2 regions of the Sphingomonas sp. 67-41 genome follow, and region 2 is predicted to be linked to the other one. Evidence: riboswitches for the same ligand, from Rfam matches in the RefSeq annotation. Region 2 holds a riboswitch; the other holds the start of a gene.
What was found. Region 2 has a riboswitch for cobalamin ahead of metE (5-methyltetrahydropteroyltriglutamate--homocysteine S-methyltransferase). Riboswitches for the same ligand answer to the same signal wherever they lie in the genome.

Region 1 (15,400 bases), on a different contig from region 2:
GACGGCGAGCGTGCGCGGACCGGGGCCGGGGATGAAGTCGATCTCGCCCATCACCAGCCGGGCGAGGCCGAGCGGCGCGAGCAGCGTGCGCATCGGCAGATACTCGCCATAGGGCACGAGATGCGCCTTGTCGTAGCGCCCGCCGAGCATGCCGGCGGGATCCACCGTCCACACCGAATTGCCCGCGCCGGTCAGCCGGTCTCCGTCGAAGAACAGCGCATTGCCGCCGACCATCGCACGGTCCCGGGGGCCGAGCAGCCCGCCGATCCGCCCGCGCACCCAGCGCGGATCGCCTTGCTGGTAGAAGCGCTGCGGATAGCCGTCCTCGACATAGTAGTTGACCATGCCCTCGGGCCACACGACCAGCCGTGGCACGCCGCCGGGCTGGCCGCTCCATTCGGCCAGCTTGGCGAGGACGCGCGGGGCATAGTCCGGCCGGTCGACGCCTTCCTGCCCGATATTGGGCTGGACGACGCGGACATGCGGGCGCGTGAGGTCCTCCGCCGGGCGGCCGGGATTGAGCGCGAACCCGCCGGCGAGCAGCAGCGCGGCGGTGGCCAGCGGCACGCGATACTGGTGCTGGCTGGCGAGATAGAGCGCGCCCGCGACGATCAGGGTTAGCCCCGACAGCGCATAGGTGCCGGTGAAGGCGGCAAGCTGCGCGATCGGCGTCGGCACCCAGATCGCCGCCACCGGATTCCACGGATAGCCGGTGAACAGCGTGCCGCGCAGATATTCGGTGACGATCCAGGCCGAGGCGGCGGCAAGGACGAAGGCGAGGTCCGGCTCGTTCCAGCGCGCCTTCACCATGCGGGCGAAGCGCCAGGCGAGGCCCATCGCCACCGCCGGATAGACCGCGAGATAGAGCGCCAGCAGCAGCACGGCGAAATAGCCGAGCACGGGCGGCATCTTGTCCTGGAAATCGAAGGCGTGCTGGATCCAGTTGTTGCCCAGGGTGAAATGACCGGCGCCGAACACCCAGCCGCGCAGCAGCGCCGCCCTGGCGCTCGGCGCGTGCCAGGTCAGGTGCAGCAGCACCGCGAGGCAGATCAGCGTGACGGGCCACCAGTCGAGCGGGGCGAATCCGGTGGCGGAGAGAAAGCCGGCAAGCAGCGCGACGAGCAGGGGGCGGGACAGCATCGTCTGGATGCTTAACCGATCCATCCCCTTTCCGTCATCCCCGCCTGCGCGGGGGTGAGGGAAAGGAGCACTGTCTCGAGGAGATGGGCGCCAAGCGCATCCAGGGTAACGAAGCAGCTCGACGACCGGCCGCGAAAATCGTGATCCCAGGTAGCGAAAATCACGCATTCCCCCTATGTGCCGCGCCATGACCGAGATCACCGTCGCCGCCCTGCAGCTCGCCTTTTCCAACGACATCGACGCGAACATCGCGAAGGTCTCCGCCCATGTGCGCGAGGCGGCCGCCCGGGGCGCGCAAGTGGTGCTGCCGCCCGAGCTGTTCGAAGGCGAGTATTTCTGCCGGGTGGAAGACGAAGGCCTGTTCGCCAATGCGAAGCCGACCGCCGAGCACAAGGCGGTGCTGGCGATGCAGGCGCTCGCCGCCGAGCTGAAGATCCACATCCCGACCAGCTTCTTCGAGGCGGACGGGCCGCATCATTACAACAGCCTCGCGATGATCGGCCCCGACGGCCGGATCGCCGGCGTCTATCGCAAGAGCCACATTCCCGACGGCCCCGGCTATGAGGAGAAGTTCTACTTCCGCCCCGGCAACACCGGGTTCAAGGTGTGGAACGGCCCGGACAAGGCCACGCTCGGCGTGGGCGTGTGCTGGGACCAATGGTATCCGGAGACCGCCCGCGCGATGATGCTGATGGGCGCGGACATCCTGTTCTATCCCACCGCGATCGGCAGCGAGCCGCATGACGAGAGCCTCGACACCGCGCGGCTGTGGCGCCGGGCGATGGTGGGGCATGCGGTGTCGAACGTCGTCCCCGTCGTCGCCGCCAACCGCGTCGGCACCGAGCATGGCCAGACCTTTTACGGCACCAGCTTCATCACCAACGAGCGTGGCGACATCCTGGCCGAGCTGGACCGCGAGGAGGAAGGCGTGATCGTCGCGACGCTCGACCTTGCGCTGGCCAAGCGCCACCGCGCCGCCTTCGGCTTCTTCCGCGATCGCCGGCCGGATCTCTATGGGCGGCTCGCGCAGGACATCTGACCCCGCCTGGCGGCCCGTCACCGGACGCGCTGCGCGATCGCTGATTTCCCGCCCCAGGCCTCGGCCCTAGCCCAGCGCAAACTCCAGCGCGGCGAGCGCATGCAGGCGCGTCGTGTCGAACAACGGCACTTCGCTGTCCCCTGGGCCGACGAGCAGCCCGATCTCGGTGCAGCCGAGGATCACGCCCTGCGCCCCGGCCGCCGCCAGCTCGGCGATCACCCCGCGATAGAGGGCGCGCGATTCCTCGCGGATCACGCCACCGACCAGCTCGTCATAGATGATGCGGTGCACGGCGGCACGCGCCTCCGCGCCGGGCAGGAGCACTTCCAGCCCGAAGCGCCGCTCCAGCCGTTCGCGGTAGAATGGCTGCTCCATGGTGAAGGCCGTGCCGAGCAGGCCGATCCGCGCGATCCCCGCCGCGCGGATCGCCGCCCCGGTGGGATCGGCGATGTGGAGCATCGGAATGCCGATCGCGGCCGCGATCCGGTCGGCCACCAGGTGCATGGTGTTGGTGCACAATAGCAGGCAATCGGCGCCCGCCGCCTCGACCGCCCGGGCCTCGGCCGCGAGCTGCTCGGCGAGCGCATCCCAGGCGCCGGCGTGCTGGAGCCGCTCGATCTCCCCGAAATCGACCGACAGCATCACGCTGCGCGCCGAATGCGGATGCCCCAGCCGCGCGCGCGCCTCGCGATTGAGCAGCGCATAATATTGGGCCGAGCTCTCCCAGCTCATGCCCCCGAGCAGGCCGATCGTCTTCATCATCGGAATGCTCCCGGCCCCGCCAAGGCAATGGCCCGTTCCACCACCGCCTCGAGCATCGCGGGCGTCAGCCGCCCGGTATTCTGGTTGTAGCGCGAGCAGTGATAGCTATCGACCAGCCACTGGCCGCGATGCAGGCGGTGCTCGGCGCCATGGGCGAAGCGCACCTTGGGCAGCTTGCCGCCCATCGCCTTGACCGCCGACTGATGCGCGATCTGGCCGAGCGCGAGCACCACCGGCGCCCGGAGCTTCGCCGCCAGGAAGGGCCGGCAGGCATGGATTTCCGCAGGGTCGGGCTTGTTCTCGGGCGGCAGGCAGCGGACTGCGTTGAGGATCACCACGCCCCTGGGTTCGCCCTTCTCGGCCAGCCCGAACTTCTCCAGCGTCGCGAACAGCAGCGCGCCCGAATCGTCGCCGGTAAAGGCGCGGCCGGTGCGGTTCGCGCCATGCTTGCCGGGTGCCAGGCCGACGATCGCGATCGGCGCATTGGGATCGCCCAGCGCGGGCACCGGCGCATTCCACCAGTCGGGATGTTCGGCGCGCAATTGTTCGCGCAGCGTGACGAGGCGCGGGCAGAGCGGGCAATCGCGGCTTGGCTGGAGCATCCCCGCGCGATAGGCCGCCCGGCATGGCGAGGACAAGCTATGCCATCGCGATCGGATCGAACCGGCGGGGTCGCCATGGCAGCCCCGCGCGGGAAGTCGCGGCGGCGATCGACGCGCTGGGCGGCGTCACCGCCGTCTCCCCGATCCTGCACACGCCGCCGCTCGGCCCCTCGAAGCGCCGCTTCGCCAACGCCGTCGCGCTGATCGAGAGCGACGAGCCGCCCCCCGCCCTGCTCCGCCGGCTGAAGGCGCTCGAGCGCGGCTTCGGCCGGCGGCGGGGGCGGAACTGGGGGGCGCGGGTGATCGATCTCGACATCATATTGTGGTCGGGCGGCAGCTGGGGCGAGCCGGCGCTCACCGTGCCCCATCGCCTGTTCCGCGGCCGCGAATTCGTGCTGGCGCCGCTCGCCCGGGTCGCGGCGGACTGGCGCGATCCGGTGACCGGGCTTAGCGTGCGCCAGCTCGCGGCACGGTTACGGAGGAAGCGATGATCTGGGCGTTGCTGGCGCTGGCCGATCCCGATCCGGGCCTGGTCGCCTTTGCCGATGCGTTCGACCGGGCGCAGCTGCGCCAGGATCGCGCGGCGATGGAGGCGATGATCGCGGACGACCTGGTCTATATCGACGGCTCGGGCAGGCGACAGGGCAAGCAGGCGTTCATCGATGGCTGGATGACGCCGGGCGACCGCTATGATCCGCTCGTGCTGACCGACCGGGTGATCGTGTCGCTCGGGCCGGATGCCGGCGTGGCCAATGCCGAGACGGTGCTGGGCGGCATCTCGGGCGGGCGGCGCTTCTCCAGCCATTTCCGCTTCGCCGACACGTTCCGCAGGACGAACGGCCGCTGGCAGGTCGCGCATGTTCAAGTGACGCGGATCGAAGCGCGACGTTGACCCGCCCGGCCGGCCCGCCTAGGGGCGACGCTGGTGTGGGTCCGTAGCTCAGTCGGTAGAGCAAGCGACTTTTAATCGAGAGGTCCCGGGTTCGAATCCCGGCGGACCCACCACCGAATGATCGCGCCGGTGCCCCGGAAGGGGCTTAAACGGGAATGCGGTGCGGACGGGCCTTCCGTCCAATTCCGCGGCTGTCCCTGCAACTGTAAGCGGCGAGCGCGATGCACTTGCTCCCCGATTCGAGGGAGCGGCCACTGGATCGCCGATCCGGGAAGGCCGTGCATCGTGCCTTGACCCGCGAGCCAGGAGACCTGCCGGCGCAACGGTCGCTCTTGCCCTGGTCCAGGGGATGGCCAAGGCACGGTATCTCTCCGTCTGAGCGACGACCAAGCGGCCGGGGCCGCTTCGGTGCCGTGCGACGGGCAAGTGCCCGCCCGTCGCCCGCATCGGCCGTTCGCGGCGGGCCCCGCCCTCGTTGCACGGGCGCAGGGGGGACTACCCATGTTGAAGACCAGTTTCGTCTCGCTGATCGCGATCGCCGCCGCTCTGCCGGCCCATGCGCAGGACGCCGACCAGGCCACCGACCCACAGGACGCGATCATCGTCACTGCCTCGCGCTCGGGCGACGGCGTCGCGCTCAAGGACCTGCCCGCCTCGGCCACGGTGATCGACGCGGAAGCGCTCGACCAGCGCCAGACGCGCATCGTCTCCGACGTGCTGCGCGACGTGCCTGGCGTCGCGGTCAGCCGCATCGGCGCGATCGGCGGCCAGACTCAGCTGCGCATCCGCGGCAGCGAGGCCAATCACGTCCTCGTCCTGATCGACGGGATCGAGGCGGCCGACCCCTATTATGGCGAATATGACCTCGGCACGCTGATCGCCGATCCGGCGGCGCGGATCGAAGTGCTGCGCGGCCAGCAATCGTCGCTCTACGGATCGGATGCGATCGGCGGCGTGGTCAACTACATCACGCTCTCGGGCCGCGAGGCGCCGGGCTATGGCGCACGGGCCGAAGGCGGCTCGTTCGGCACCTTCAGCGGCGCCGCCCGCGCGGCCGGCGCTTCGGACACGCTGGACTATGCGGTCTCGGGCAGCTGGTATCACACCAAGGGCTATCCGACGGCGCGGGGCGGCACGCGCGATATCGGCTCGGACAGCGTCGGCGCCAGCGCCAAGCTGGGCTGGACCCCCGCTGCCAACCTGAAGGTCACCGGCGTGCTGCGCTACAGCCATACCGATGCCGAGACCAACAACAGCGAGAGCAATCCGGCGAGCCCGCGCTTCGGCTATACGGTCGACAGCCCGGGCGTGCGCTTCACCAACGAAGCGTTCTACGGTCTGCTCAGCGCCGAACTGACCGCGCTCGACGGCCGCTGGACCAACACGCTTTCCGGCCAGTTCGCCGACACCACCCGCACCGGCTACAAGCCGAGCGGGATCGACTATGGCGACAAGGGCCAGCGCTACAAGGGCTCTTTCGTGTCGAGCTTCCGCTTCGGCACCGACGCGATCACCCACCGGCTGACCGCCGCGGTCGACTGGGAGCGCGAGCAGTTCCGCAACACCACGCCGGGCACGGGCTCGCCCTATGACGCCTTTCGCGGCCGCCGCAGCACCGACAATCTCGGCCTGGTCGGCCAATATGAGCTGACCGCCGGCGATTTCACCGGCGGCGCCTCGGTGCGGCACGACGACAACAACCGCTTCGCCGACGCGACCACCTGGCGCGTCCAGGCCGGCTATCGCCTGCCGACCGACACGCGCGTCCACGCCGCCTATGGCACCGGCGTGAAGAATCCGGGCTATTACGAGCTCTTCGGCTTCTCCAGCGGCACCTATATCGGCAATCCGAACCTCAAGCCGGAACGATCCGCGGGCTGGGAAGCCGGGATCGAGCAGAGCTTCTGGGACGGCAAGGCGACGATCGGCGCGACCTATTTCGATTCGAAGCTGACCGACGAGATCTACATCACCTATCCCGCGCCGAACTACACGGCGACGCCCGGCAACCGCACCACCGATTCCAAGCAGCACGGCGTCGAAGTGACCGCCAGCCTGCGCCCGATCCGCCAGCTCCGGATCGACGCGGCCTATACCCATCTGAAGGCGACCGAGGACGGCGTCACCGAAGTTCGCCGCCCGGGCGACATGGCCAGCGTCAACGCCACGCTGTTCAGCAAGGACGAGCGTTTCTCGACCACGCTGACCATACGCTACAACGGCCGGATGGACGACCTGGCCTATATCGACCCAAGCTATGTGCCGGTGCGCGTCTCGCTCAAGCCCTTCACGCTGGTGAACCTCAACGCGCAGTACAAGCTGAGCGACCGCTTCTCGGTATTCGGGCGCGTCGAGAACCTGTTCGACGTGAAATATGAGGAAGTGTTCAGCTTCGCGACGCCGGGCGCCGCCGCCTATGGCGGCGTGCGCGTCGCCTTCTGAAGCGCAAGGGGGAAGCGGCCGTGAAGCAGCGCACCGACGAAGAACACAATGCCAGGATGAGGAAGGTCCAGGCGGCCCAGGCGAAGAAGCTCGCCACCAAGACGGTGGAGAAGGGCCTGGTCATCGTCCATACCGGGCCGGGCAAGGGCAAGACCTCCGCCGCGCTCGGCATGGCGGTGCGCGCGATCGGGCACGGCATGAAGGTGGGCATGGTCCAGTTCGTGAAGGGCGCCATGGCCACCGGCGAGAAGGCGGTGTTCGACCGCTTCCCCGACCTGATCGCGTTCAAGCCGATGGGCGAAGGCTTCACCTGGGACACCCAGGACCGCGCGCGCGACATCGCCGTGGCGCGCGAAGCCTGGGAGGAAGTGAAGCGGATGATCGCCGATCCGGACTATGCGATGGTGATCGCCGACGAGCTCAACATCGTGCTGCGCTACGATTATCTGCCGACGGACGAAGTGCTCGCGGCGCTGGCCGCCAAGCCGGCGATGAAGCACGTGATCATCACCGGCCGCAACGCGCCCCAGGCGCTGATCGACGCGGCCGACCTCGTCACCGAAATGGCCCAGGTGAAGCACCCCTTTCGCGAGCAGAACGTCAGGGCGCAGGCGGGAATCGAGTTCTGATGATCGATCCCCGCGCTCACCTACATGTTCCCCGGCAAAGGCCGGGCCCCAGTTGCCACGGCGTTCGAGAGGCTCTCTCGGTTCACCAACTGCGCCGAAGCCGGGCCCCGGCCTTCGCCGGGGAACGGGAAGGCTCTTTCTGATGGCTTCCCGCATCAGAATCGCAGCGCTCGGCCTACCACTGCTTGCTTTGGGTGGCGCAATCTCGTGGGCGAGCACCGACGCGCCCACACCGCCATCGGCGGGCAAGCCGAAGCGGATCGTCTCGATCAACCTGTGCGCCGACCAGCTCGTCCTCGCGCTCGCCGATCGCGAGCAGATCGCCGGGGTAACCCGCAACGCCACCGATGCCGAGATGTCGGGCGAGTCGGCGAAGGCGCGCGGGCTGCCGGTGCTGAAGAATTCGGCCGAGCAGATCCTCGCGATCGATCCCGACCTGATCATCGGCATGCCGGCCAGCCGCAGCGCGCCGATGCGCGCACTGAAGGGCCATTCCTACAACCTGCTCGACCTCGAGACCGCCAACACGGTCGACGAGATCTACGTCTCGATCCGCCAGACCGCCGCGGCGGTCGGCCATCCCGAGCGCGGCGACGCGCTGGTCGCGCGCATGCAGGCGCAGCTCGCCGGGATCGGCAGGTCGGGCGGCGGCAAGGTCGCGGCCTATTATCAGCGGCGCGGCTTCATGACCGGCACCGGCACGCTGATCGACGATCTGATGCGCCGCATGGGGCTGGTGAACCTGGCGGCAAAGCTCGGCAAGCCGCCGCTCTCGCAGCTGAGCATCGAGGAGATGGTGGCGGCCCGGCCCGACTATCTGATCGTCGAGAGCGCCACCGACAAGGTTGCCGACCAGGGCACCGAGATGCTCCACCACCCGGCGCTGGCCGGCATTCCCCGGATCAGCATTCCCCAGGCCTGGACCGTATGCGGCAGCCCCGCCTATGTCGACGCTGCGCGGGGGATGGCGCGGCAGCTGGCCCGTTTTCAGGATCGGACCCACGCCCGATGACGATTTCCCGCCCCTTGCTGATCGCCGGGCTGATCGCCCTCACGCTGGCCGCCGCGATCGGATCGATCCTGTTCGGGCCGGTCCATCTCTCGCTCGCGCGGATGATTGCCGCCTTCACCGGCCATGGCGACAGGATCGCCACTACCATCCTGCTCGAGCTGCGCCTGCCGCGCATGCTGCTGGGCCTGGGCGTGGGCGCGATGCTCGGCCTGGCCGGCGCCGCGCTGCAGGGCTATCTGCGCAACCCGCTCGCCGAGCCTTCGGTGCTGGGCACGTCCAACGCCGCGTCGCTCGGCGCGGTCGCCGCGCTCTATTTCGGGCTGGCCGCGCTGCACCCGGTGGTGCTGCCGGTGCTGGCGGTGCTGGGCGCGCTGCTCTCGCTGGCCGGCCTGTCGGCGCTGGCCGGCCGCTCGGAGAGCCCGCTCACCCTGATCCTCGCCGGCATCGCGATCGCCACCCTGGCCACGGCCGGCGTCAGCCTGGCGCTCAATCTTTCGCCCAATCCCTTCGCGGCGATGGAGATCATGACCTGGCTGCTCGGCAGCCTGGAGAACCGCTCGTTCGAGCATGTCTGGATCGCCTATCCCTGCATCGCCATCGGCGGGCTGCTGCTGCTCTGGGACGGCCGCGCGCTCGATGCGCTGACCTTGGGCGAGGACGGCGCGCAGGCGCTCGGCGTCGATCTGCGGCGCACGCGCATCCGGCTGCTGCTCGGCACCGCGATCGGCGTGGGCGGCGCGGTGGCCGTGTCGGGCGCGATCGGGTTCATCGGGCTGATCGTGCCGCACCTGGTCCGCCCGCTCACCGATCGCAGCCCCTCGGCGATCCTCATCCCCTCGGCGATCGGCGGCGCGGCGCTGCTCACCTTCGCCGATGTCGCGGTGCGGCTGATCGACACCCGGAACGAACTGAAGCTCGGCGTCGTCACGGCCTTTCTCGGCGTGCCGGTCTTCCTGATCCACCTGATGCGGGAGCGCCGGCTATGGTGAGCATAAGCCTCGAACAGGTCGGCGTATCGCTCGGCCGCCGCACTGTGGTGCGGAACGCCAGCGCCACCTTCCGGGCCGGCGCCCTTGCCGGCATCGTCGGCCCCAACGGCGCCGGCAAGTCGACGCTTGCCCGCGCGATGCTGGCGCTGGTGCCCCATATCGGGCGCATCCTGGTCGACGATGCGGAAGTCGCGACGATGCCGCGCGCCGAACTCGCCCGCCGCGTCGCCTATCTGCCGCAGGGCCAGACCCTGCACTGGCCGCTCACCGTCGAGCGGCTGGTCGAGCTCGGCCGGCTGCCGCATCTCGCCCCGATGTCGCGGATCGGCGATGCCGACGGTGCCGCGATCGAACGGGCGATCGAACGCGCCGATATCGCCGCTCTGCGCGACCGTGTCGCCACCGAGCTTTCGGGCGGCGAGCGCGCCCGCGTCCTGCTCGCCCGCGCGCTGGCGGTGGAGGCCCCCGCGCTGATCGCCGACGAGCCGCTCGCCAGCCTCGACCCCGGCCACCAGATCGACGTGATGGAACTGCTCCATGGCGAGGCCCGCGCCGGCGCGCTGGTGATCGCGGTGCTGCACGACCTCACCATGGCCGCGCGCTATTGCGACCGGCTGGTACTGATCGACCGGGGCACTATCGTCGCCGACGGAACGCCCGCCGAAGTGCTGACCCCGGCCAATCTCAAGTCGGTCTACGGCATCGACGCGCGCGTCGAGCTGGCCGGCGACTGGCCGACGGTCACGGCCCTGGGCCGCAGCCGGTGAGCGACGACGCGGCCTTCTACCGCGACCAGGGCCATGTCGCGCTGCCGCTGTTCGATCCCGCCCTGGTGGAGGCCGCCCAGGCCGACATCGCCGAGCATATCGACCGGCTCTCGCATGCCATGTACCTGCCCTTCGACAGGAGCTGCCCCGACGCGCCGCTCGCGGAGCGGCTCGACCGCATCTACGCGCACGACCGCAGCCAGGCGAACCTGCTGCGCGTGGCGATCTGCACCGATGCGCATCGCGGGCCCCGCCTCCAGGCAATCGCCAACGATCCGCGCCTGCGTGCCGAAGCCGAGCGGATCGGCGAGCGCGCGCTGGCCGGCCAGGTCGTCCGCGTCCGCGCCAGCATCGCGAGCTTTCCCGAGCATCGCCACGCCTGGCACAGCGACGTCGCCCGCGACGACGGCGTCGCCTGCGGCCAGGTCTGGACCACTGCCTGGATTCCGCTCTGCGATGCCGGCCCCGGCAATGGCGGGCTGGAGATCATCCCCGGCCGCCAGCCCGCCCCGCTCGCCAGCCAGACCGACAACGGCCTCAGGATCACCGAGGAAGCGATCGCCGGCCTGCCGCGCCTCCAGCCCGAATGCCCGGCCGGCACCGTGCTGTTCCTCGATCGCTTCACGCCGCACCGCACCCTGCCCGCCGACAGGGCGCGCTTCGCGCTTGTCGTCTGGATGAAGGCCGCCTAAGGCCACCCGCGCGACAGGTTCCCCGGAGACGGGGATGAAAAGGGAACGGGACAATCCCGGCTGCCCCTGCAACTGTAAGCGGCGAGCCATCGGCCTCATGCCATTGGGTGTTGCACCCGAGAAGGCGGCCGGACCGGCAACGACCCGCGAGCCAGGAGACCTGCCCGTCGCGGTCGTCTTTCGTGCGGACAGGGTGTGCCGGGCGGACGGGGGTGAACCCGAGCGACGACAAGGTTGGCCGCGTGCGTGCGCGGACGATGTCGTTCGCCCCTGGCGGCAGCGGCGTCGGCCTTGCACGGATGCGGCGTCGTCATGGGTTGCACGCAATGAAGTCCGTTCTCCGTTTCTCCGCCTCGCTCCTCGCCCTGGCCGCCGCGCCCGCGGCCTTCGCCCAGCAGGCCCCCGCGCCCGATGCGGCGGCGGCCGAGGACAGCGACCAGATCACCGTCACCGCCACCCGCGCGCCGGTGAACATCGACCAGGTCCCCGCCTCGATCACCGTGCTAGACAAGGCGGCGATCGACCGCAGCCAGGATATCGGCGCGACCGAGCTGCTGCTCCGCACGCCCGGCATCAGCGTCTCGCGCAACGGCGGCTATGGCACCTCCACGTCGCTGCGCATCCGCGGCGCCGAGGCCGATCAGACCGTGGTGGTGATCGACGGGGTGAAGCTCAACGATCCGGCGGCCACCGGCGGCGGCTACAACTTCGCCAACCTGCTGGTCGGCGACGCGTCGCGCATCGAAGTGCTGCGCGGGCCGCAATCGATCCTGTGGGGCAGCCAGGCGATCGGCGGCGTGGTCAACATCGTCACCGCCGCGCCGGAGAAGCCGCTGGAAGGCAGCTTCGACATCGAGGCCGGATCGCGCGAGACGGTGAGCGCCCGCGCCGCGATCGGCGGCCGCACCGGGCCGCTCAGCTGGCGCGTCGGCGGCCAGAGCTTCACCACCGCCGGCATCTCGGCGATCGCCCCGGCGTTCGGCGGCAAGGAAACCGACGGCTATACCAACCGCAGCGCCACCGGCCGCGCCGAGCTGGCGCTGGCGAGCAACCTCAGCGTCGAGGTGCGCGGCTATTATTCGAACGGCCGCACCGAGATCGACGCGACCACCGGCGACAGCAGCGACTATTCGCTGAACGAGGAGTTCGTCGGCTATGCTGGCGTGAACCTCGCCCTGCTCGGCGGCCGGCTGCGCAACCGCTTCGCCTATGCCTATACCGACACCGATCGCGACAGCTACGGCCCCACCCGCGCCCGCCCGCTGAGCTTCGAATCCAACGGCCGCAACCAGCGGCTGGAATATCAGGGCAGCTTCGCCTTCACCAAGCGCGTCTCGGCGGTATTCGGGCTGGAGAACGAGAATTCGAAGTTCCGCAGCCGCTCGCCCGCGGCTTCGCTCGCCACGCCGCTCCCGGCCTTCGCGCGCGGCAATGCCGAGATCACCAGCGCCTATGCCCAGCTGAGCGTCGAGCCGATCGACGGCCTCACCCTCAATGGCGGCATCCGCTACGACGATCACAACCGCTTCGGCGGCCAGACCCTGTTCGCGGCAGGCGGCGTGTGGCGCCTGTCGACCGGCACGATCCTGCGCGCCAGCTATGGCGAAGGCTTCAAGGCGCCGACGCTCTACCAGCAGTTCAGCGAATATGGGAACACGGCACTCGATCCCGAGCGGGCCAAGGGCTGGGAGGCCGGTGTCGAGCAGCAGCTGTTCGGCCGCAAGCTGACCTTCGGCGCGACCTATTTCGAGCGCACCACCACCAGCCAGATCATCTTCAACAGCTGCACCGCGACTTCGACCGTGCCGCTCTGCTTCGTGCCGGGCACCACCACGCGCCGCTCGGGCTATTATTCGAACGTCTCGCGCGCCGAGGCGCACGGCATCGAGGCCGCGGGAGCCCTCAAGCTGGGCGGCCTCACGCTCGACGGCAATTATAGCTGGATCGTCGCCGAGGACCGCTCGCCGGGCACCGCGAATTTCGGCAAGTGGCTGCCGCGCCGTCCGCAGAACAGCGCCAACGGCTCGATCAGCTACGCCTTCCCCTTCGGCCTCACCACTGGCGCCGCGATCCGCTGGTCGGGCCACAGCTTCGACAATGCGGCCAACACGACGCGGCTCGACGGCTACACCCTGGTCGACCTGCGCGCCGAGCTGAAGGCCGGCGACAATCTCAGCGTGTTCGCCCGCGCCGAGAACCTGTTCGACGAGACCTACATGACCGCCTATCGCTACGGCACGCTGGGCCGCAGCATCTATGCCGGCATTCGCGGGCGCTTCTGATGGGAGAAGACAATATGACGCAGGCACGCGCCTCCACCTTGTGGATCATGCTGCTCACCCTGGCGAGCATGGCGACCAGCTTCGCCCTTGCCTGCACGGCTCCGGTCGCGGCGCTCGCCGCGCTGGCGGCGGTGCACATGCGCCGGCGCGACGGGATCGCGCTGGCGCTCGCCGCCTGGGGCGCCAATCAGGCGGTGGGCTTCCTCTTCCTCCATTATCCGCACGACCCGAAGACGCTCCTGTGGGGCGTCGGGCTGGGTACCGCGGCGGCGGGGTCGGCGATCGGTGCCTATGCGGCGCTCGCCCGGCTGCGGGTGCGGTCGACCGCCGCCGGGCTCGCCATCGCCTATGTCGCGGCGTTCGTGGCGGGGAAGCTGGTGACCCTGTGCTGGGCGGCGGTGCTCGGCGGCGTCGCGATCACGCTCCATCCCGGCTATTCGCTCGACCAGTTCCTGCGCAACGGCGCGATCCTGATCGGGCTCTACGCCTTCTACCACCTCCTGCGCGCGCTCGGCATGCCCGCACCGCGGCAGAAGCTCGCCGCCGCCTGATGCTGAAGCGCGTCGCGGACGGCCCGGCGGTCGTCGCCTGCAACACCTGTCGCCACTCCGCCGATGCCCGCGAGGATGGCGACGGCGTGCGCGGCGGCGCCCGGCTGGTCGCGGCGCTGCGCAAGGTGCAGGCGAGCGACGCGCGCTATGCCGGTGTCGCGGTCCAGGAGATGCCCTGCCTGTTCGCCTGCACCGATTTCTGCACCGTCCATCTGCGCGCGCCCGGCAAGATGGGCTATGTCCTCGGCCGGTTCGCGCCGGACGAGGACAGCGCGCGCGCCATTCTCGACTATGCCGTGCACCATGCGGCGAGCGAACATGGCCGGGTGCCCTTCCAGCAATGGCCGGAAGGCGTCAAAGGGCATTTCGTCACGCGCACCCCACCACCTGGATACGTCGCCGAATGACCTTTGCCTCGCCCGCCGATTTCCGCGCCGCGCTTGCCGATCTCCGCGGCCCCGATCAGGGCGCCATCGCCGCCGCCCGTGCCCGCCAGGCCGAACTGACCAAGCCGGTCGGCTCGCTCGGCCGGCTCGAGGACATCGCGCTCTTCCTCGCCGGCTGGCAGGGCACCGCCCGGCCGCGGATCGCCCGCGCCCGTGCCGCGATCTTCGCCGGCAATCACGGCGTGACCGTGCACGGCGTCAGCGCCTTCCCGGCGAGCGTGACCGCGCAGATGGTCGCCAATTTCGAGGCCGGCGGCGCGGCGATCAACGCGCTGTCGGGCGCGGCGGGGCTGGAGCTGGTGGTGACCGCGCTCGATCTCGACAAGCCCACGGCCGACTTCACGATTGGCCCCGCGATGACCGAGGCCGAATGCCTCGCCGCGCTGAATGCCGGCGCCGCGGCGGTGGCCGGGGATCTCGACCTGCTCACCATCGGCGAGATGGGCATCGGCAACTCGACCGCCGCCGCCGCGCTCTGCCTGCGCAGCTTCGGCGGCACGGCGGCGGACTGGATCGGCCCCGGCACCGGCGTGGATGCGGAGGGGATCGCGCGCAAGACGGCGGTGGTCGAGCGCGCCCTCGCCTGCCACCTCGATGCACCCGCCGACGCGTTCGAGACGCTGCGCCGCGTGGGCGGGCGCGAGATCGCCGCGATTGCCGGCGCCGTGCTGCGAGCGCGCCGGCTCGGCATCCCGGTGGTGCTCGACGGGTTCATCGGCAGCGCGGCGGTCGCGCCGCTCGCCGCCGACAATGCGGCGATCGCCGCGCATTGCATCGCCGGCCATGTCTCGGCCGAGCCCGGCCATGCCCGTCTGCTCGCCCGGCTCGGGCTGGAGCCGCTGCTGGCACTCGGCATGCGGCTGGGCGAGGGCAGCGGCGCGGCGGTGGCAGTCGGCGTGATCCGCGCCGCGCTGGCCGCGCACGACCAGATGGCGACCTTCGCCGAAGCGCAGGTATCCGGATCGCTGTGACCAGCTTCGCGCTCCATCTGCTGCGCCACGGCGCACCCGTCCTGCCCGGGCGGCTGATGGGGCATACCGATGGCGAACCGACGGCCGAGGGCATCGCGGCGTGCGCGGCACAGGCGGCGGATCTGGGCGCGGCGCATCTCGTGAGCTCGGACCTGCTCCGTGCCCGCGCGGCGGCCGAAGCGAT
Region 2 (15,400 bases):
CGAAGGGCGCCCGGCCATGGCGCGAGGCGGCGAGGAACGCCACCTTGTCCATGTGCGCGAGCGCCACGCCGCCGAACAGCGTGCCATGGTGGTTGGTGTCGCCCGGGAACACCATGTCGATGAGGCGGACGACACCCGCCATCAGGCCGGCTCCGCCACGCGCACGCGAAGCTCCCGCGCCGCGGAGACCATGGCGTCGATCGCCGGCTTCACTTCCTCCCATTTGCGGGTCTTCAGGCCGCAATCGGGGTTCACCCACAGCTGCTCGGGCGCGAGGTGCGCCTGGGCCAGCTGCATCAGCCGGACGATCTCGTCGACCGAGGGCACGCGCGGCGCATGGATGTCGTAGACGCCGGGCCCGATCGCACTCGGATAGCGATAGGCGGCGAAGCCTTCGAGCAGCTCCATCTGCGAGCGCGCGGTCTCGATCGAGATCACGTCGGTATCCATCGCACCGATCGCCGGCAGGATGTCGTTGAACTCCGAATAGCACATGTGCGTATGGATCTGGGTTGCATCGCCCACGCCCGCGGCCGAGAGGCGGAAGCAATCCACCGCCCAGTCGAGATAGGCCTGCCAGTCGCGCTTGCGCAGCGGCAGGCCTTCGCGCAGCGCCGCCTCGTCGATCTGGATCGCCTTGCAGCCGGCTCTTTCGAGATCGACTACCTCGTCGCGGATCGCCAGCGCGATCTGGGCGCAGGAGGCCGAGCGCGGCTGGTCGTCGCGCACGAAGCTCCAGTTGAGGATCGTGACGGGGCCGGTGAGCATGCCCTTCATCGGCCTGGCGGTGAGGCCCTGGGCATAGCGCCACCACTCGACGGTCATCGGCTTCGGCCGCGAGACGTCGCCGAACAGGATCGGCGGGCGCACGCAGCGCGAGCCATAGCTCTGGACCCAGCCGTTCACCGTGAAGGCGAAGCCCGCGAGCTGCTCGCCGAAATACTGGACCATGTCGTTGCGCTCGAACTCGCCGTGCACGAGCATGTCGAGCCCCGCTTCCTCCTGCCAGCGGACGGTGCGTTCGGTCTCTTCGCGCAGGAACCGTTCGTACGCGGCATCGCCGAGGTTGCCGCGATTATGCTCCGCGCGGGCATGGCGCACCTCGGCGGTCTGCGGGAAGGAGCCGATCGTCGTGGTGGGAAAGGGCGGCAGCGCGAGGATCCCGGCCTGCACCGCGGCGCGCGCCGCATAGGGCGATTGGCGGCTGCGCATCGCCTCGGTGATCGATGCGGTGCGGGCGGCGACCAGCGGATCGTGGATGCGCGGCGAGACCTTGCGCGCTGCCGCGGCCCGGCCGGAAGCGGCGAGCTTCTCCGCCACCCAGTCGCGGCCGCCGTTCAGCGCGTCCTTCAGCGTCACCAGTTCGTCGATCTTCTGCGCCGCGAAGGCGAGCCATTGCTTGATCTCGTCGTCGAGCTTCGGCTCGAGCGCGAGGTCGACGGGCACGTGGAGCAGCGAGCAGGAGGGCGCGAGGACGATGTCGCGCGTGGCCGCGACCGGCTCGATCCGGTCGAGCAGCTTCTCCAGGTCGGCGCGCCAGATGTTGCGGCCGTCGATCACTCCCAGCGAGAGCAGCAACCCCTTGGGCGCGGCGACGAGGACCTTGTCGAACTGGTCCGACGCGCGCACCAGATCGACGTGCAATCCCGCGACGGGCAGGTTCACCGCCAGCGTGAGATTGTCCTCCAGCGCGCCGAAATAGGTGGCGAGCATGATCTTGAGGCCGAGGCGCGGCAGCTTGGCATAGACGCGGGTGATCGCGGCGCGCTGGCGCTCGTCCAGGTCGAGCGCGAGGATCGGCTCGTCGATCTGCACCCATTCGGCGCCGGCATGGGCGAGCTGGGTGAGCACCGCCGAATAGAGGCCGAGCACTTCGTCGAGAAAATCGAAGGGATCGACGTCGCGGCCCTTGGCGAGGCTGAGCCAGGTGACGGGGCCGAGCAACACCGGCCGTGTCTCGTAGCCGAGCGCCTTGGCCTCGCGATATTCGTCGACGATCTTGGAGGAGGAGAGGGCGAGCTTCTGTCCCGCCGCCAGTTCGGGCACCATATAATGATAGTTGGTGTCGAACCACTTGGTCATTTCCTGCGCGGTATGGCCATGGCCGTGCGCGCAGCCCGCGCTCTCGCCCGTCGTCCCGCGCGCCATCGCGAAATAGGTGGCGAGGTCGGCCGTGCCCGCCGCGACGCCGTAGCGCTCGGGAATGGCGCCCAGCATCAGGCTGGTGTCGAGCACGTGATCGTAGAAGGAGAAATCGTTGCTCGGCAGCCAATCGGCACCGAGCGCGGCCTGGCGGGCCCAGGCCGCGGCACGCAGGCCCGCGGCGGCTTCGAGAAGCTCCGCCTCGGTGGACTTGCCGCTCCAGAATTTCTCGAGCGCGAACTTGAGCTCGCGCCGCGGGCCGATCCGCGGAAAGCCGAGCGTGGCAACAGTGACGGTCATGGTCTTCATACCCCGATGAAGGACGGGGGAGACCGGCTTGGACACAGGCATGCGCGGACGGTCGCCCGGCCGCGGCATGCAAGCGGCCAGACCGGGCACCCCGCCGGTGGACGTTATCGCGTCAAAGGCAGGTCTCCTGGCTCGCGGGTCAGCGCGGACGATCCGTCTTCCCAGGGCGGTGAGGCCCCAGTGACTCGCTTGGATCGCCGCTCGCCGCTTACAGTTGCGGGGGCAGCGCCGGACTTGCACCGGCTTCCCGTCTTAGCTTCCGGGCAAGCCGGAAGAACCTCGACGCCCCAAGCATCCGCTTGTCGAAGCTCCGCGTCAAGCATCATATAAAGATATCTTTATATTTGGAATTGCACCTGCCCGGCGAAGCGGCTAGGGCGCCCCCATCGCGGCCGGCGATTCCCGGCGCGCAATCGATTCACATCTGGAGACAGCTCGTGGCTACCGTGCTCGACAAGGATTACGTCGTTAAGGACATCACTCTGGCGGATTTCGGCCGCGCCGAGATCAACATCGCCGAGACCGAGATGCCCGGCCTGATGGCGCTCCGCGCGGAGTTCGGCGCGTCGCAGCCGCTCAAGGGCGCGCGCATCACCGGCTCGCTCCACATGACCATCCAGACCGCCGTGCTGATCGAGACGCTGACCGCGCTCGGCGCGCAGGTCCGCTGGGCGACCTGCAACATCTTCTCGACGCAGGACCATGCCGCCGCCGCCATCGCCGCCACCGGCGTGCCGGTGTTCGCTGTGAAGGGCGAGAGCCTGGCCGAATATTGGGACTATGTCGGCTCGATCTTCGACTGGGGCGACGAGACCTGCAACATGATCCTCGACGACGGCGGCGACGCGACGATGTTCGCGCTGTGGGGCGCCAAGCTCGAGGCGGGCCAGTCGTTCGGCGAGCCGGAGAATGACGAGGAAGTCGAGATGCAGCGCGCGGTGAAGGAATTCATCAAGCGCAAGCCGGGCTACCTCACCGAGACGGTGAAGAACATCAAGGGCGTCTCGGAAGAGACCACCACCGGCGTGCACCGCCTCTATCACATCGCCAAGAAGGGCGAGCTGCCGTTCCCGGCGATCAACGTCAACGACAGCGTCACCAAGTCGAAGTTCGACAACCTCTATGGCTGCAAGGAATCGCTGGTCGACGCGATCCGCCGCGGCACCGACGTGATGCTGGCCGGCAAGGTCGCCACCGTCGCCGGCTTCGGCGACGTGGGCAAGGGCTCGGCCGCGTCGCTGCGCAACGGCGGGGCGCGCGTGCTCGTCACCGAGATCGATCCGATCTGCGCGCTGCAGGCGGCGATGGAAGGCTATGAAGTCGTCACGATGGAAGAGGCGGTCACCCGCTCGGACATCTTCGTCACCGCCACCGGCAATGCCGACGTGATCACCGCCGAGCACATGGCCGGCATGAAGAACATGGCGATCGTCTGCAACATCGGCCATTTCGACAGCGAGATCCAGATCTCGGGCCTGTCGAACTACAAGTGGACCGAAGTGAAGCCGCAGGTCGACCTGGTCGAGTTCCCGGACGGCAAGCAGATCATCATCCTGTCGAAGGGCCGCCTGGTGAACCTGGGCAACGCGACCGGCCACCCGTCGTTCGTGATGTCGTCGTCGTTCACCAACCAGACGCTGGCCCAGATCGAGCTGTGGACCAAGTCGGACACCTACAAGAACGACGTGTACGTCCTGCCTAAGCATCTCGACGAGAAGGTGGCCGAACTGCACCTCGAGAAGCTGGGCGTGAAGCTCACCAAGCTCTCGAAGAAGCAGGCCGATTACATCGGCGTGCCGGTCGAGGGGCCGTTCAAGCCGGATCACTATCGCTACTGATCCCGCCGCGCGATCGCGCAGGAGCCGGAACGGGCCGCGTTCCCCATTGGGGGAGCGCGGCCCGTTTCGTTAACATCTCCGTTACTGTAACATTGTTGTAATTATGCAACGCGCCGAGAGAAAGCGTTGTGGACCCGCAACTAACCCACGGTTTCCTACGTCCTGCTCCTGCTTCGGACAAAGGCTAGCAACAATCGATTCCGAGGACGGGAAAGTCTTTTGCTAAAGGGATGTAGCATGCGTCGTTTTCTCTCCCCCCAGTACGACCGCCTTTCGCTGACCGCGTCTGCCGCGGTTCTTGCTCTCGCTTTGGTCGCCACGCCTGCGGTCGCGCAGACTGCCGACCAGACCCCGGCGCCCGCCGATACGCAGGACGATCAGCCTGCCGCTTCCGAGGGCACGATCGTGGTGACCGGCTCGCGCATCGCGCGCCCGGAGTTCGACACCGTGCAGCCGACCCAGGTGGTCGGCGCTGCCCAGATCGAATCCCGCGGCTACACCAATGTCGGCCAGGCGCTGCGTGAAATTCCGTCCTTCGGACCTCCGGGCAACAGCGCGGTCGGCGCGCAGTCGTCGTTCGGCCCGGCGCAGACCTTTGTCGACTTTTTCGGCCTCGGCACGCAGCGCACGCTCGTGCTGGTCAACGGCCGCCGCTTCGTCTCGTCGAACACCGCGAGCATCTTCGGCCCGGTCTCGCCGGGCAGCCAGGTCGACCTGAACAACATCCCGACCACGCTGGTCCAGCGTATCGAGACCGTCGCCATCGGCGGTGCGCCGATCTACGGCTCGGACGCGATCGCGGGCACCGTCAACATCATCCTCAAGAAGGATTATGAGGGCCTGGAGATCGGCGGCCAGTACGGCATCTCGCAGGAAGGCGATGCTCCCGAGGCGCGCATCAACGTCCTGGCCGGCAAGAACTTCGCCGGCGGCCGCGGCAACATCGTGATCGCAGCCGAGTACAACAAGACCACCGGCTTCACCTCGGCCGACCGGGCGATCACCGCGGCGGGCAATTTCTTCGGCACGCCGCCGGCCTCGCTGGGTTCGCCGTATCAGCGCCTGCTCTATCCGTCGCAGCGCTACACCGCCTTCACCGCGGGCGGCGTGCCGTTCAGCGATGACGACTATCTCGCCTCGCGCTCGGGCATCCGCGACGGCAATGGCCAGCTGCTCCAGTTCGGTCCCAATGGCCGCCTCGTCCCGCTCAATCTCGGCACCGTGATGCGCCAGGGCTATATCAGCAGCGGCGGCAACGGCTTCGACCTGCCGGCGCAGAGCAACCTGCTTACGAGCTCGGAGCGCTACCTGGTCAATGCGCAGGTCAACTATGAGCTGACCGACCATATCCGCGCCTTCGGCGAGGCCTGGTATTCGCACAACAAGGGCGTCAACCTGATCGACCAGCCCAACTACAACACCGCGCTGTTCGATGCCGCCGGCACGCCTGACGGCAATCTGCTGCTGTCGATCAACAACCCGTTCCTGAACCCTGCCGACCGCGCGACCATCGCGGCGAACCTGCCGGCGGGCGCCACCCAATTCTATGTCGGGCGTGCGCTTTCCGACCTGACCACCGGCCGCGCCGAGGCGAATGTCGAGACCTATCGCTTCGTCGGCGGCTTCGCGGGCGACTTCTCGCTCGGCAGCCGCCAGTTCCAGTGGGAAGTGTCGGCGAACTACGGCCGTTCGCAGACCGTCGGCAAGAACTACGAGATCGTCAACGACAACTTCTTCAACGCGCTCGACGCGGTGCAGGACGTCAATGGCAACATCGTGTGCCGCCCGGGCTACACCAACTCGCCGGCCCAGACGATCAGCAACACCTGCGCGCCGCTGAACATCTTCGGTGTCGGCCAGGCGAGCCAGGCCGCGAAGGACTATATCTTCGCGATCGCCCGCCCGGTCTCGACCAACGATCAGCTGGTGTTCAACGCGAACGTCACCGGCCCGGTGTTCTCGCTGTTCGGCAACGACGTCAGCGTTTCGCTCGGTTATGAGCATCGCCGTGAATCGACCAAGTTCGATCCGGGCTCCTATTATTACGGCCATGACAATGGTGACGGCACGCGTACCCAATATGGCCGCATCATTCCGATCGATCCGATCAGCGGCTCGTTCAACACCAACGAAGTGTTCGGCGAACTTCGCGTGCCGCTCGTCACGCCGGAAAACGGCCTGAGCTGGCTGAAGACGGTCGAGTTCGACGGCGCGGCGCGCTGGGTGCACAACTCGCTCTCGGGCGGCGATCTCACCTGGACCGCGGGCGGCCGCATCGGCTTCGTCCGCGACATCACCTTCCGCGGCAACTTCACCCGGTCGATCCGCTCGCCGGCCATCACCGAGGCGTTCAACCCGACCTCGCGGGCCTTCGACGTGGGCAGCGATCCGTGTGACACCCGCTATGTCGGCAGCGGCCCGAACCCGTCCGTCCGCAAGGCGAACTGCACGGCGGCAGGCATCGACACCACCAACTTCACGTCGAACTACAGCGACTTCACGGTGCCGGTGACGGTCTCGGGCAATCCGGGCCTCAGCAACGAGAAGGCGAATAGCTGGACGGTGGGCGCGGTGATCCAGCCGAGCTTCGCGCGCAGCTTCACGCTGGCGGTGGACTGGGTGGACATCAAGCTGACCGATGCGATCACCTCGCTCGGCGGCGATGACATCCTCAACGCCTGCTATGACTCGCCCAGCTATCCGAACAGCTTCTGCGGCCTTATCGATCGCGACTCCACCGGCCAGATCACGATGATCCGCGAGGGCTATTACAACGCGGCGTCGTACAAGACCTCGGGCCTCACGGTCACCGCGGCCTATCGCCTGCCGCTGGAGCGTGTCGGGGTCAACAATGCGGGCGTGCTCGGCCTCTCGGTGAACTATTTCTACCGCGACAAGCTGGAGCAGCGCGTCGGCACCGGCGACGTCAACCACCTTGCGGGCGAGATCGGCTATCCGCACCATTCGGGCACGGCCAATTTCACCTATGAGAGCAAGGGCTTCAACGCGCTCGTCCAGGCCCAGTATTTCGGCAAGGGCAAGTATGACGTGGACGAGGCTCCCAACGCCCGCAACATCATGGGCGTGGGTGACTGGTGGCTGTTCAACGCCACGGTCGGCACCCGGGTGAACGACCAGTTCAGCCTGAAGCTGATCGTCGACAACGTGTTCAACGTGAAGCCGCCCTATCCGGCGCCGGCCGGCGGCGGCACCGTGACCTATTATTCGGGAATTCTCGGCCGCTATGCGCGCATCGCGGCGAGCGTGAAGTTCTGATCGTCAATTCGCTTTGACGCGAGAACGAGGGGGTCCGGCTTGCCGGGCCCCTTTTCGTTCGCGCCCGGGCGGCATGCGGCCTTCCCGACCGGCGATGCATTGCCTAATGGTTGCGCCATGACAGTGCGCAAAGGGCGCGGGGACGCGGCTTGATTCATATTTCCCAGGCATCCGCGGTCGTCGCGGGAGCGGTCCTCGCGCTGCTGTTGATCGGTGCCGTCTGGGCGCTGTATCTGGGCCTGCGCGCACGTGCCGAGGCCGTCGCGATCGCCGATGCCAATGCGCGTCTCTCCGCGCTGGTGAGCGGATCGCCGGCCCAGGCGATGCTGGTCCGCGCCGACGGCCGGCTCGAGCTGCCGCGCCGGCTGGGCGACTGGCTCGGCTTCCAGCAATTGCCGCGCGAACTGGCCGAACTGAGCGGAGACGGGGCAGGGCTGCTGCCCGAGGATGCCGAGGCGCTCGGCGTGCGCGTCGCCGCCGCGCAGAAGGCGGGCAAGCCGTTCAGCCTTTCCGTGCGGGCATGCGGCTCGGAGCGCGCGCTGCTGGTGATCGGCGAGCGGGCGCCCCAGGCAGTCAACGCGCCGGGCGGCGTGGTGCTCTGGTTCCTCGACGCGACCGAGAGCCAGGCCGAGATCAACCGTCTCCAGCGCGAGGCCACGCGCCTGCGCGCCGCCTTCGACGCGCTTACCGCACTGATCGAGGCCGCGCCGATGCCGATGTGGTACCGCGGCGGCGACCTGCGCCTGCTCATGGTCAACTCGGCCTATGTCGAGGCAGTCGAGGGCAAGGACGCCGAGGACGTGGTGGCGCGCGGGCTGGAGCTGGTCGAGGGGGTGGGGCTGGGCGGGCCGCTCGCCAATGCCGCGATCGCGCGGGATACCGGCGAACCGCAGACCGCGGCGATGCCGGCGACGATCGGCGGCAAGCGCCGGATGCTGCGCCTCCACGACGTGCCGCTGCCCACCGGCGGCGTCGCCGGCTTCGCGGTGGACATCGAGGAACTGGAGCAGGCGCGGGGTGGCCTGAAGCGGTTCGCCGCCGCCCAGCGCGCGATGCTCGACCGGATCTCGGCCGGCGTGGCCCAGTTCGGCCCGGATCGCAGCCTCATCTTTTCGAACCAGCCCTTCCGCCGCATGTTCGCGGTGAAGAACGAATGGCTCGCGGACCGGCCCGAATTCGATCGCGTGCTCGATCGGATGCGCGAGGCCAATCGCCTGCCCGAGGTGCGCGACTATCCCGCCTGGAAGGCGGAGCGGCGCGAATGGTTCGTCGCGCCCGATGCGGTCGAGGAGACGTGGAGCCTGGGGGCGACGCACCTGCGCGTCGTCGCCCAGCCGCTGCCCGAGGGCGGGCTGCTGCTGCTGTTCGAGGACCGGACGCAGCAATTCGAGCTGCAGCGCGAGCATGGCGAGATGCAGCAGGTGCGAACCGCCACGCTGGAGAGCCTGGCCGAAGCGGTCGCGGTGTTCGGCAAGGGGCGGCTCCAGCTGTGGAACCGCAAGTTCCGTCAGGTCTGGGACTTCGAGGACGCTTTCCTCGACGGCCATCCGCAGGTGCAGCAGCTGGTCCGCGCCGCCGGCCCCCGGCTCGCCAAGTCGGCGCGTGCCGAAGTGATCGGCGACCTGATCCGCATGGCCGCGCAGGATCGCCAGTCGCGCGGATCCAGCATCGCCTTTGCCGATGGCAGGCATTTCGACATCACCGCGGTGCCCTTGCCCGACGGCAATGCCCTGGTGACGATGCTCGACACCACCGATCACCACCGCGCCGAGCGCGCGCTGCGCGATCGTAACGAGGCACTGGAGGCGGCCGATCGGGTGAAGACCGCCTTCGTCGCGAACATGAGCTACGAACTGCGCACCCCGCTCACGTCGATCAAGGGCTTCGCCGAGATGCTGCACGGTGGCTTTGCCGGCCCGCTGAGCGCGAGCGGCGGGGAATATGCCGAGGCGATCCTGGTCTCGGTCGAGCGGCTGGGCCTGCTGATCGACGATGTGCTCGACCTTACCCAGAGCGAGGGGGCGCCGCTGGAAAGGGCTCCGGTCGATATCGAGATCGCCGCGCAGAACGCGGCCGAGGCGGTGGCGCCGCTCGCCAAGGCCAAGGGGATCGAACTGGTGGTCGAGGATGCGGGCAGCGCGGGCAGCATCACCGGCGATGCCCGGCGGATCCGGCAGGTGATCGAGCATCTCCTGCGCCATGCCGTGGCGGCGACGCCCGAGCAGGGGCGCGTCCTGCTGCACCTCGACGGCAACCAGCGGGTGGCGCGGGTGATCGTTTCCGACAATGGCCCGGGGATGAGCCACGAGGCGGCGGCAGGCGCGTTCGATCGGTTCGCCCAGTTCGGCAATGCCCGGGGCGGCGAGCGGGCTACCGGGCTCGGCCTGCCGCTCGCCCGGCAGTTCGTCGAGGCGCATCGCGGCCGGATCGAGCTGATCTCGGAGCCGGGCGAGGGGACGCTGGTGACGGTGGAGCTGCCTCGGAAATAGCCGCGCCCCTTCCCTGGGAGGGAGGGGAGCGCACAGGCCTAGTCCCGCACCGGGCACTCCGGCGCGCCGGCGTTCGAATATTCCGGGGCGCTGTTCACGAGCCAGCCGCTCCGCTTCTCCTGCGCCTCGACGTCCGACGGGATCAGCGCCCATTCGCTGCGCGTGCACTGCTTCGACAGCGTGCCGTTCGCCCCGAACGGGCAATGGACCTTCACCGAGACGAAATAGCCGACATCGCTGGTCGTGCCGCGATAGGTGAAGTCCACCGCGTCGCCCGTATCCGTCCAGCTGGGCGAGCGGTAATAGCAATGCTTGAAATGCGCGATACGGGCGCCGAGCTGCTCGCGCGTGCTGCCCGCCGGCGCGGAGAGCACATAGGCGTCGAGCCCTTCGAGCGAGACATCGCCCATGAAATCCTGGCTGAAGAAATAGAAGACGAAGAATAGCGGTACGATGATCCGGTCGATCCAGCGGGCGGCGGGCGATCGCGCTTCCTCGTCCATTGTTGCCGATTCTCGCAGGTATTCCTCAAGGAAGTGTTCAAGCCCGGTGCGGGTGATAAAGGAACGCCATGTTGTTGCGCTCGCCGGAAGAATCGCTCGAACTGGGCCGCCGCCTCGCTGGGCTGGCGCGCCCCGGCGACGTGATCGCGCTGTCCGGCCCGCTGGGCGCGGGCAAGACCAGCATCGCGCGCGGGCTGCTCGCCGCGCTCGGGCTGGAGGGCGAGGCGCCGTCGCCCAGCTTCGCCATCGTCCAGCCTTACGACCCGCCCGAAGTGCGCTTCCCGGTGCTCCATGTCGATCTCTACCGGCTCGACGATCCGTCCGAAGCGGCGGAGCTGGGCCTCGACGATGCCCGAATCGATTCGCTGCTGATCGTCGAATGGCCCGAGCGGCTGGGGGCGGCGGCGTGGCACGATGCGCTGTGGCTGTCCCTGGATGTGGCACCGGACGGCGCGCGCGCCTTGACAGCGAAAGTGCCGGCGGCATGGAAGGACCGATGGTTCCCGACATGAATCCGCCCGCCGCGGCGCCCGACTTCCTCACAGCCGCCGGTTGGGGTGGCGCCGAGATCCGCCCGCTCGCCGGCGACGCCTCGTTCCGCCGCTATTTCCGCGTGGTGGAACATGACCGCACCGCGATCCTGATGGACGCGCCGCCGCCGCACGAGGATCCGCGCCCGTTCATCAATGTCGCGCGCTGGCTGACCGGCAACGGCTTTGCCGCGCCCGAGATCCTGCACGAGGACCTGGCCGAGGGGCTGGTCCTGATCCAGGACTTCGGCGACGCCCGCATGCGCGAGACGGTCGACGCCGCGCCCGAAAGCGAACTGCGCCTCTACGAGGAAGCGATCGACCTGCTCATCCGCCTCGCCGCATATCCGGCGGCGGCCGAGCTGCGGCCCTACAGCCATGCCGAATATCAGCGCGAAGCCGCCCTGCTTCCCGAATGGTATTGCCCCGCGATCGGCCTCGACGTCGATCTGGACGGATACCGCGCCGCCTGGGATCAGGCGCTCGCGCCCGTCCTTGCGGGTCACACGCCTGTCACGGTGCTGCGCGACTATCATGTCGAGAACATCATGCTGATCGACGGTAGCGCGGAAACCTTGGGCCTTCTCGACTTTCAGGACGCGCTGGCGGGCCATCCCGCCTATGACCTCGTCTCGCTGCTGCAGGACGCGCGCCGCGACGTGCCCGAGACGCTGGAGACCGCGATGCTCGATCGCTACAAGCGCATCACCGGCGCGGGCGATGCGTTCGACGTGGCCTATCACGTGCTCGGCGCGCAGCGGAACGCCAAGATCGTAGGCATCTTCACGCGCCTTTGGAGGCGCGACGGCAAGCCGCGCTATCCAGGCCTGTGCCCGCGCGTGTGGACCTATCTCAACCGCGACCTGCGGCACCCGGCGCTGAAGCCCGTCGCCGACTGGTTCGACGCCAATATCCCCGCCGACATGCGCGGCGATCCGCTCACCATCGCCGGCGCATGAAACAGTCCGCCACCTATTCGCTGCGCCCCAATCCGGACGTGGCCATGCCGGAGACGGCGATGGTGATGGCTGCGGGCCTGGGCAAGCGCATGCGCCCGCTCACCGTGACGCGCCCCAAGCCGCTGGTGGAAGTCGCCGGCAAGCCGCTGCTCGACCATACGATGGACCATCTGCGCGACGCCGGCATCAAGCGCGCGGTGGTCAACGTCCATTACCTCGCCGACCAGGTCGAGGCGCATCTGAAGGCCCGTGCCGGCGATATCGAAGTGCTGATCTCGGACGAGCGCGCCCAGCTGATGGAGACCGGCGGCGGCATCGTCCAGGCGCGGGCGATCCTGGGCGACAAGCCCTTCTTCACGGTGAACAGCGACACGCTCTGGGTCGATGGGCCGATCGACGCGCTCCATGCGCTGGCGGCGGCCTGGAACGACGAGAAGATGGACGCGCTGCTGCTGCTGGTGCCGCTGGCGCGCGCGTTCAGCCATCGGGGGCAGGGCGATTTCCGCCTCGATCCGCTCGGCCGCATCACCGAGCGCCGCAAGCCGGGCCGCCTCGCGCCCTTCGTCTATGCCGGCGCCCAGATCCTCCATCCGCGCGCGATCCGCGACTGGCCGGAGGGGCCGTTCTCCACGAACCTGTTCTGGAATCGCGCGATGGAACAGGGGCGCCTGTGGGGCGTGGTCCATCAGGGACTGTGGTTCGACGTCGGCACGCCGTCTGCGGTGAAGGAAGCCGAAGAGGTGCTGGCGACGGTGTGATTCTCCCGCTCTCCGTTTACGGGGAGAGGGGGCGGGGCGTAGCCGAAGCCGGAAGGGGGAGTTATCCACAGCCCCCGCTCCCCGGCCCCCTCCCCTGAAGGGGAGAGGGGGATTAGGGTCGCCCAGCCCATGCCCACCGCCCTTCGCCTCTACGCCATCCCGCCGCACCGCGCCTTTGCGGATGCGCTCGCGAACGGGCTGATCAAGCGCTTCGGCAGCGACCCGATGGGCCTGGCCCGCGGGCTGGTCCTGCTTCCCAACAACCGTGCCAAGAAGGCCATCCAGGACGCGTTCGTCCGCGCCAGCGGCGGCGGCCTCCTCCTGCCGCGGCTCGTCGCGGTCGGCGATCCCGAGCTGGACGAGGCGGTGTTCGATGCCGCCGGCGATCCCGATCCCGTGCCGCCCGCCGTCCAGCCGCTCCAGCGCCAGTTGATCCTCGCCCGGCTCATCCAGCAGGCCGAGCCCCGCCACGACGCCGCCGAAGCCGTCCGCCTCGCCGGCGATCTCGCCGCCACGCTCGACCAGCTGCTCATCGAGGAAGTGCCGCCCCGCCGGCTCAAGGAGCTGGACCTGGGGCCCGAGCTTTCCGCCCATTGGGAGCGTTCGCTCAAGCTGTTCGAGATCGTCCTCGAACATTGGCCGAAGGAACTCGCCCGCCTGGGCCGCATCGATCTCGCCGACCGTCGCCGCCTGCTGATCGACAAGGTGGCGAAGCGCTGGAAGGCCGATCCGCCGGCGGGCTTCGTCTGCGCCGCCGGCATCACCGCCAGCGCGCCGGCCATTGCCCGGCTCCAACGGGTGGTGGCGGGGTTGCCCAAGGGGATGGTGGTGCTTCCCGACCTCGCCATCGCGATCTCCGATGCCGAATGGGACATGCTCGGACCCCATGCGCCCGATCCCGTCACCAGCCGGCGCCGGCGCAACCTGGAGACCCACCCCCAATTCCATCTCAAGCTCCTGCTCGAGCGCATGGGCGTCCACCGCAGCGAGTTCGATCCCTGGCGTGCCGCCAGCGAGCATGATGCGGCGCCCTCGCGCAGCAAGGCGATCGCCTCGGCGATGCAGCCGCCCGAGCTGACTCATGGCTGGACCACGCTTCCCGAGCGCGAGCGGCGGCTCGACGGGGTCCGCGCCCTCGAAGTCGCCACGCCTGCGGAGGAGGCCCAGGCCATCGCCCTGGCGCTGCGCCAGACGCTGGAGACTCCGGGCCGCACCGCCGCGCTGGTCACGCCCGACCGCGCACTCGCCCGCCGCGTCGCCGCGCATTGCGCGCGCTGGGGCATCGCGATCGACGATTCCGCCGGCCAGCCGCTCTCGATCCTGCCGCCGGGAACCCTGCTGCTCGCGCTCGCCGATGCCGCCGCCCAGCGCTTTGCCCCATTGCCGCTGCTCACGCTCCTCAAGCACCCGCTGGTGATGCCCGGAACGCGGCCCGAATGGCTGGAGGGCGCTCGCCTGCTGGATCGCGCGCTGCGGGGGCCGCGCCCGGCGCCCGATCTTGCCGGCATCGATCGCTATCTGGCGGAGCAGGAGGGCAGGGACGGGCCGCTCCGCCAGGCCGCCCTGCGCTGGTGGCCGGCGGCCCGCGCGCTGCTCGCCCCGCTCGAGACCGCCTTTGGCGGGGGCGCACAGCCGATCCCGGAGCTGCTCGCGGCGCTGCGCGAAGTCGCCCAGGCGCTGGGCGGCGACGGCCTGTGGAGCCGCGCCGAGGGCCGCGCCGCCGCGACTCTGCTCGACGATCTCGAGCGCGAGGCCGGGGACGGCCCGCGCCGCGCCGATCCGGACACGCTTGCGCCGATGCTGCGCACGCTGATGGACCAGATCGCCGTACGCCCGCCCCAGGGCGGCCATCCGCGCCTCGCCATCCTGGGCCAGCTGGAAGCGCGGCTGCAGACTGCCGACCTGATGATCCTGTCGGGCCTCAACGAAGGCGTCTGGCCGGGCCTGCCCGCGCCCGATCCCTGGCTCGCCCCGCGCATCCGCGCCGAACTGGGCCTGCCCGGCCTGGAGCGCCGCATCGGCCTGGCGGCGCACGACCTTGCCGGTGCGCTGGGCGCGCCGGAGGTGCTGCTCACGCGCGCGCGACGCGACGCCACCGCGCCGACCATCGCCTCGCGCTTCTGGCTGCGCCTCGAGGCGCTCGCCGGCGGTCTCGACCGGGCCCAGGATCTCGCCGCCTGGCTCCATGCGATCGATCGGCCGGGCGCCCATGAGCCTGCCGAGCGCCCCGAGCCGTCGCCCCCGGTCGAGGACCGCCCCAAGGCGATCTCGGTCACTGAAGTCGATCGCCTGAAGGCCGATCCCTACGCCTTCTACGCGCGCCGCATGCTGAAGCTCATGCCGCTCGATCCGGTCGATGCCGATCCCAGCGCGGCGTGGCGAGGCACGGCGGTGCACGATGTTCTTCAGAAATGGTTCGAACTCGACGGCTGCGATCCGGCGAAGCTGCGCGCGCGCGCCGAGGCGATGCTGGTGGACGCGCGCACCCATCCGATGATGCGCGCGCTCTGGCAGCCGCGGCTGATGGAAGCGATCGACTGGATCGCCCGGCAGATCGCCGAGGACCCGGAGCGCAAGGTGCTCGCGGTCGAGCTCG

Region 1: it holds a riboswitch for cobalamin, as region 2 does, so the genes downstream of both, BGP17_RS15985 (TonB-dependent receptor plug domain-containing protein) here and metE (5-methyltetrahydropteroyltriglutamate--homocysteine S-methyltransferase) in region 2, are expected to answer to the same signal.

The regions. Positions count from the first base shown of each region.
Region 1 covers NZ_MKWJ01000022.1:1,035,212-1,050,611, reverse strand. Annotated here, with positions in the region: gene lnt (apolipoprotein N-acyltransferase) at 1-1,140, opposite strand, end outside; gene aguB (N-carbamoylputrescine amidase) at 1,328-2,179, shown strand; gene BGP17_RS16040 (aspartate/glutamate racemase family protein) at 2,246-2,941, opposite strand; gene BGP17_RS16035 (uracil-DNA glycosylase) at 2,938-3,543, opposite strand; gene folK (2-amino-4-hydroxy-6-hydroxymethyldihydropteridine diphosphokinase) at 3,567-4,034, shown strand; gene BGP17_RS16025 (nuclear transport factor 2 family protein) at 4,031-4,435, shown strand; tRNA gene BGP17_RS16020 (tRNA-Lys) at 4,473-4,548, shown strand; gene BGP17_RS16015 (TonB-dependent receptor plug domain-containing protein) at 4,937-6,877, shown strand; gene cobO (cob(I)yrinic acid a,c-diamide adenosyltransferase) at 6,898-7,506, shown strand; gene BGP17_RS16005 (ABC transporter substrate-binding protein) at 7,697-8,518, shown strand; gene BGP17_RS16000 (FecCD family ABC transporter permease) at 8,515-9,507, shown strand; gene BGP17_RS15995 (ABC transporter ATP-binding protein) at 9,501-10,274, shown strand; gene BGP17_RS15990 (phytanoyl-CoA dioxygenase family protein) at 10,271-10,966, shown strand; cobalamin riboswitch at 10,965-11,148, shown strand; gene BGP17_RS15985 (TonB-dependent receptor plug domain-containing protein) at 11,293-13,248, shown strand; gene BGP17_RS15980 (hypothetical protein) at 13,263-13,799, shown strand; gene BGP17_RS15975 (DUF1636 domain-containing protein) at 13,799-14,206, shown strand; gene cobT (nicotinate-nucleotide--dimethylbenzimidazole phosphoribosyltransferase) at 14,203-15,216, shown strand; gene BGP17_RS15965 (histidine phosphatase family protein) at 15,213-15,400, shown strand, end outside.
Region 2 covers NZ_MKWJ01000023.1:87,316-102,715, reverse strand. Annotated here, with positions in the region: gene BGP17_RS17045 (acyl-CoA thioesterase) at 1-142, opposite strand, end outside; gene metE (5-methyltetrahydropteroyltriglutamate--homocysteine S-methyltransferase) at 142-2,442, opposite strand; cobalamin riboswitch at 2,552-2,747, opposite strand; gene ahcY (adenosylhomocysteinase) at 2,889-4,289, shown strand; gene BGP17_RS17030 (TonB-dependent receptor plug domain-containing protein) at 4,527-7,565, shown strand; gene BGP17_RS17025 (PAS domain-containing sensor histidine kinase) at 7,715-10,054, shown strand; gene BGP17_RS17020 (hypothetical protein) at 10,093-10,557, opposite strand; gene tsaE (tRNA (adenosine(37)-N6)-threonylcarbamoyltransferase complex ATPase subunit type 1 TsaE) at 10,626-11,069, shown strand; gene BGP17_RS17010 (aminoglycoside phosphotransferase family protein) at 11,066-12,046, shown strand; gene BGP17_RS17005 (nucleotidyltransferase family protein) at 12,043-12,804, shown strand; gene addB (double-strand break repair protein AddB) at 12,934-15,400, shown strand, end outside.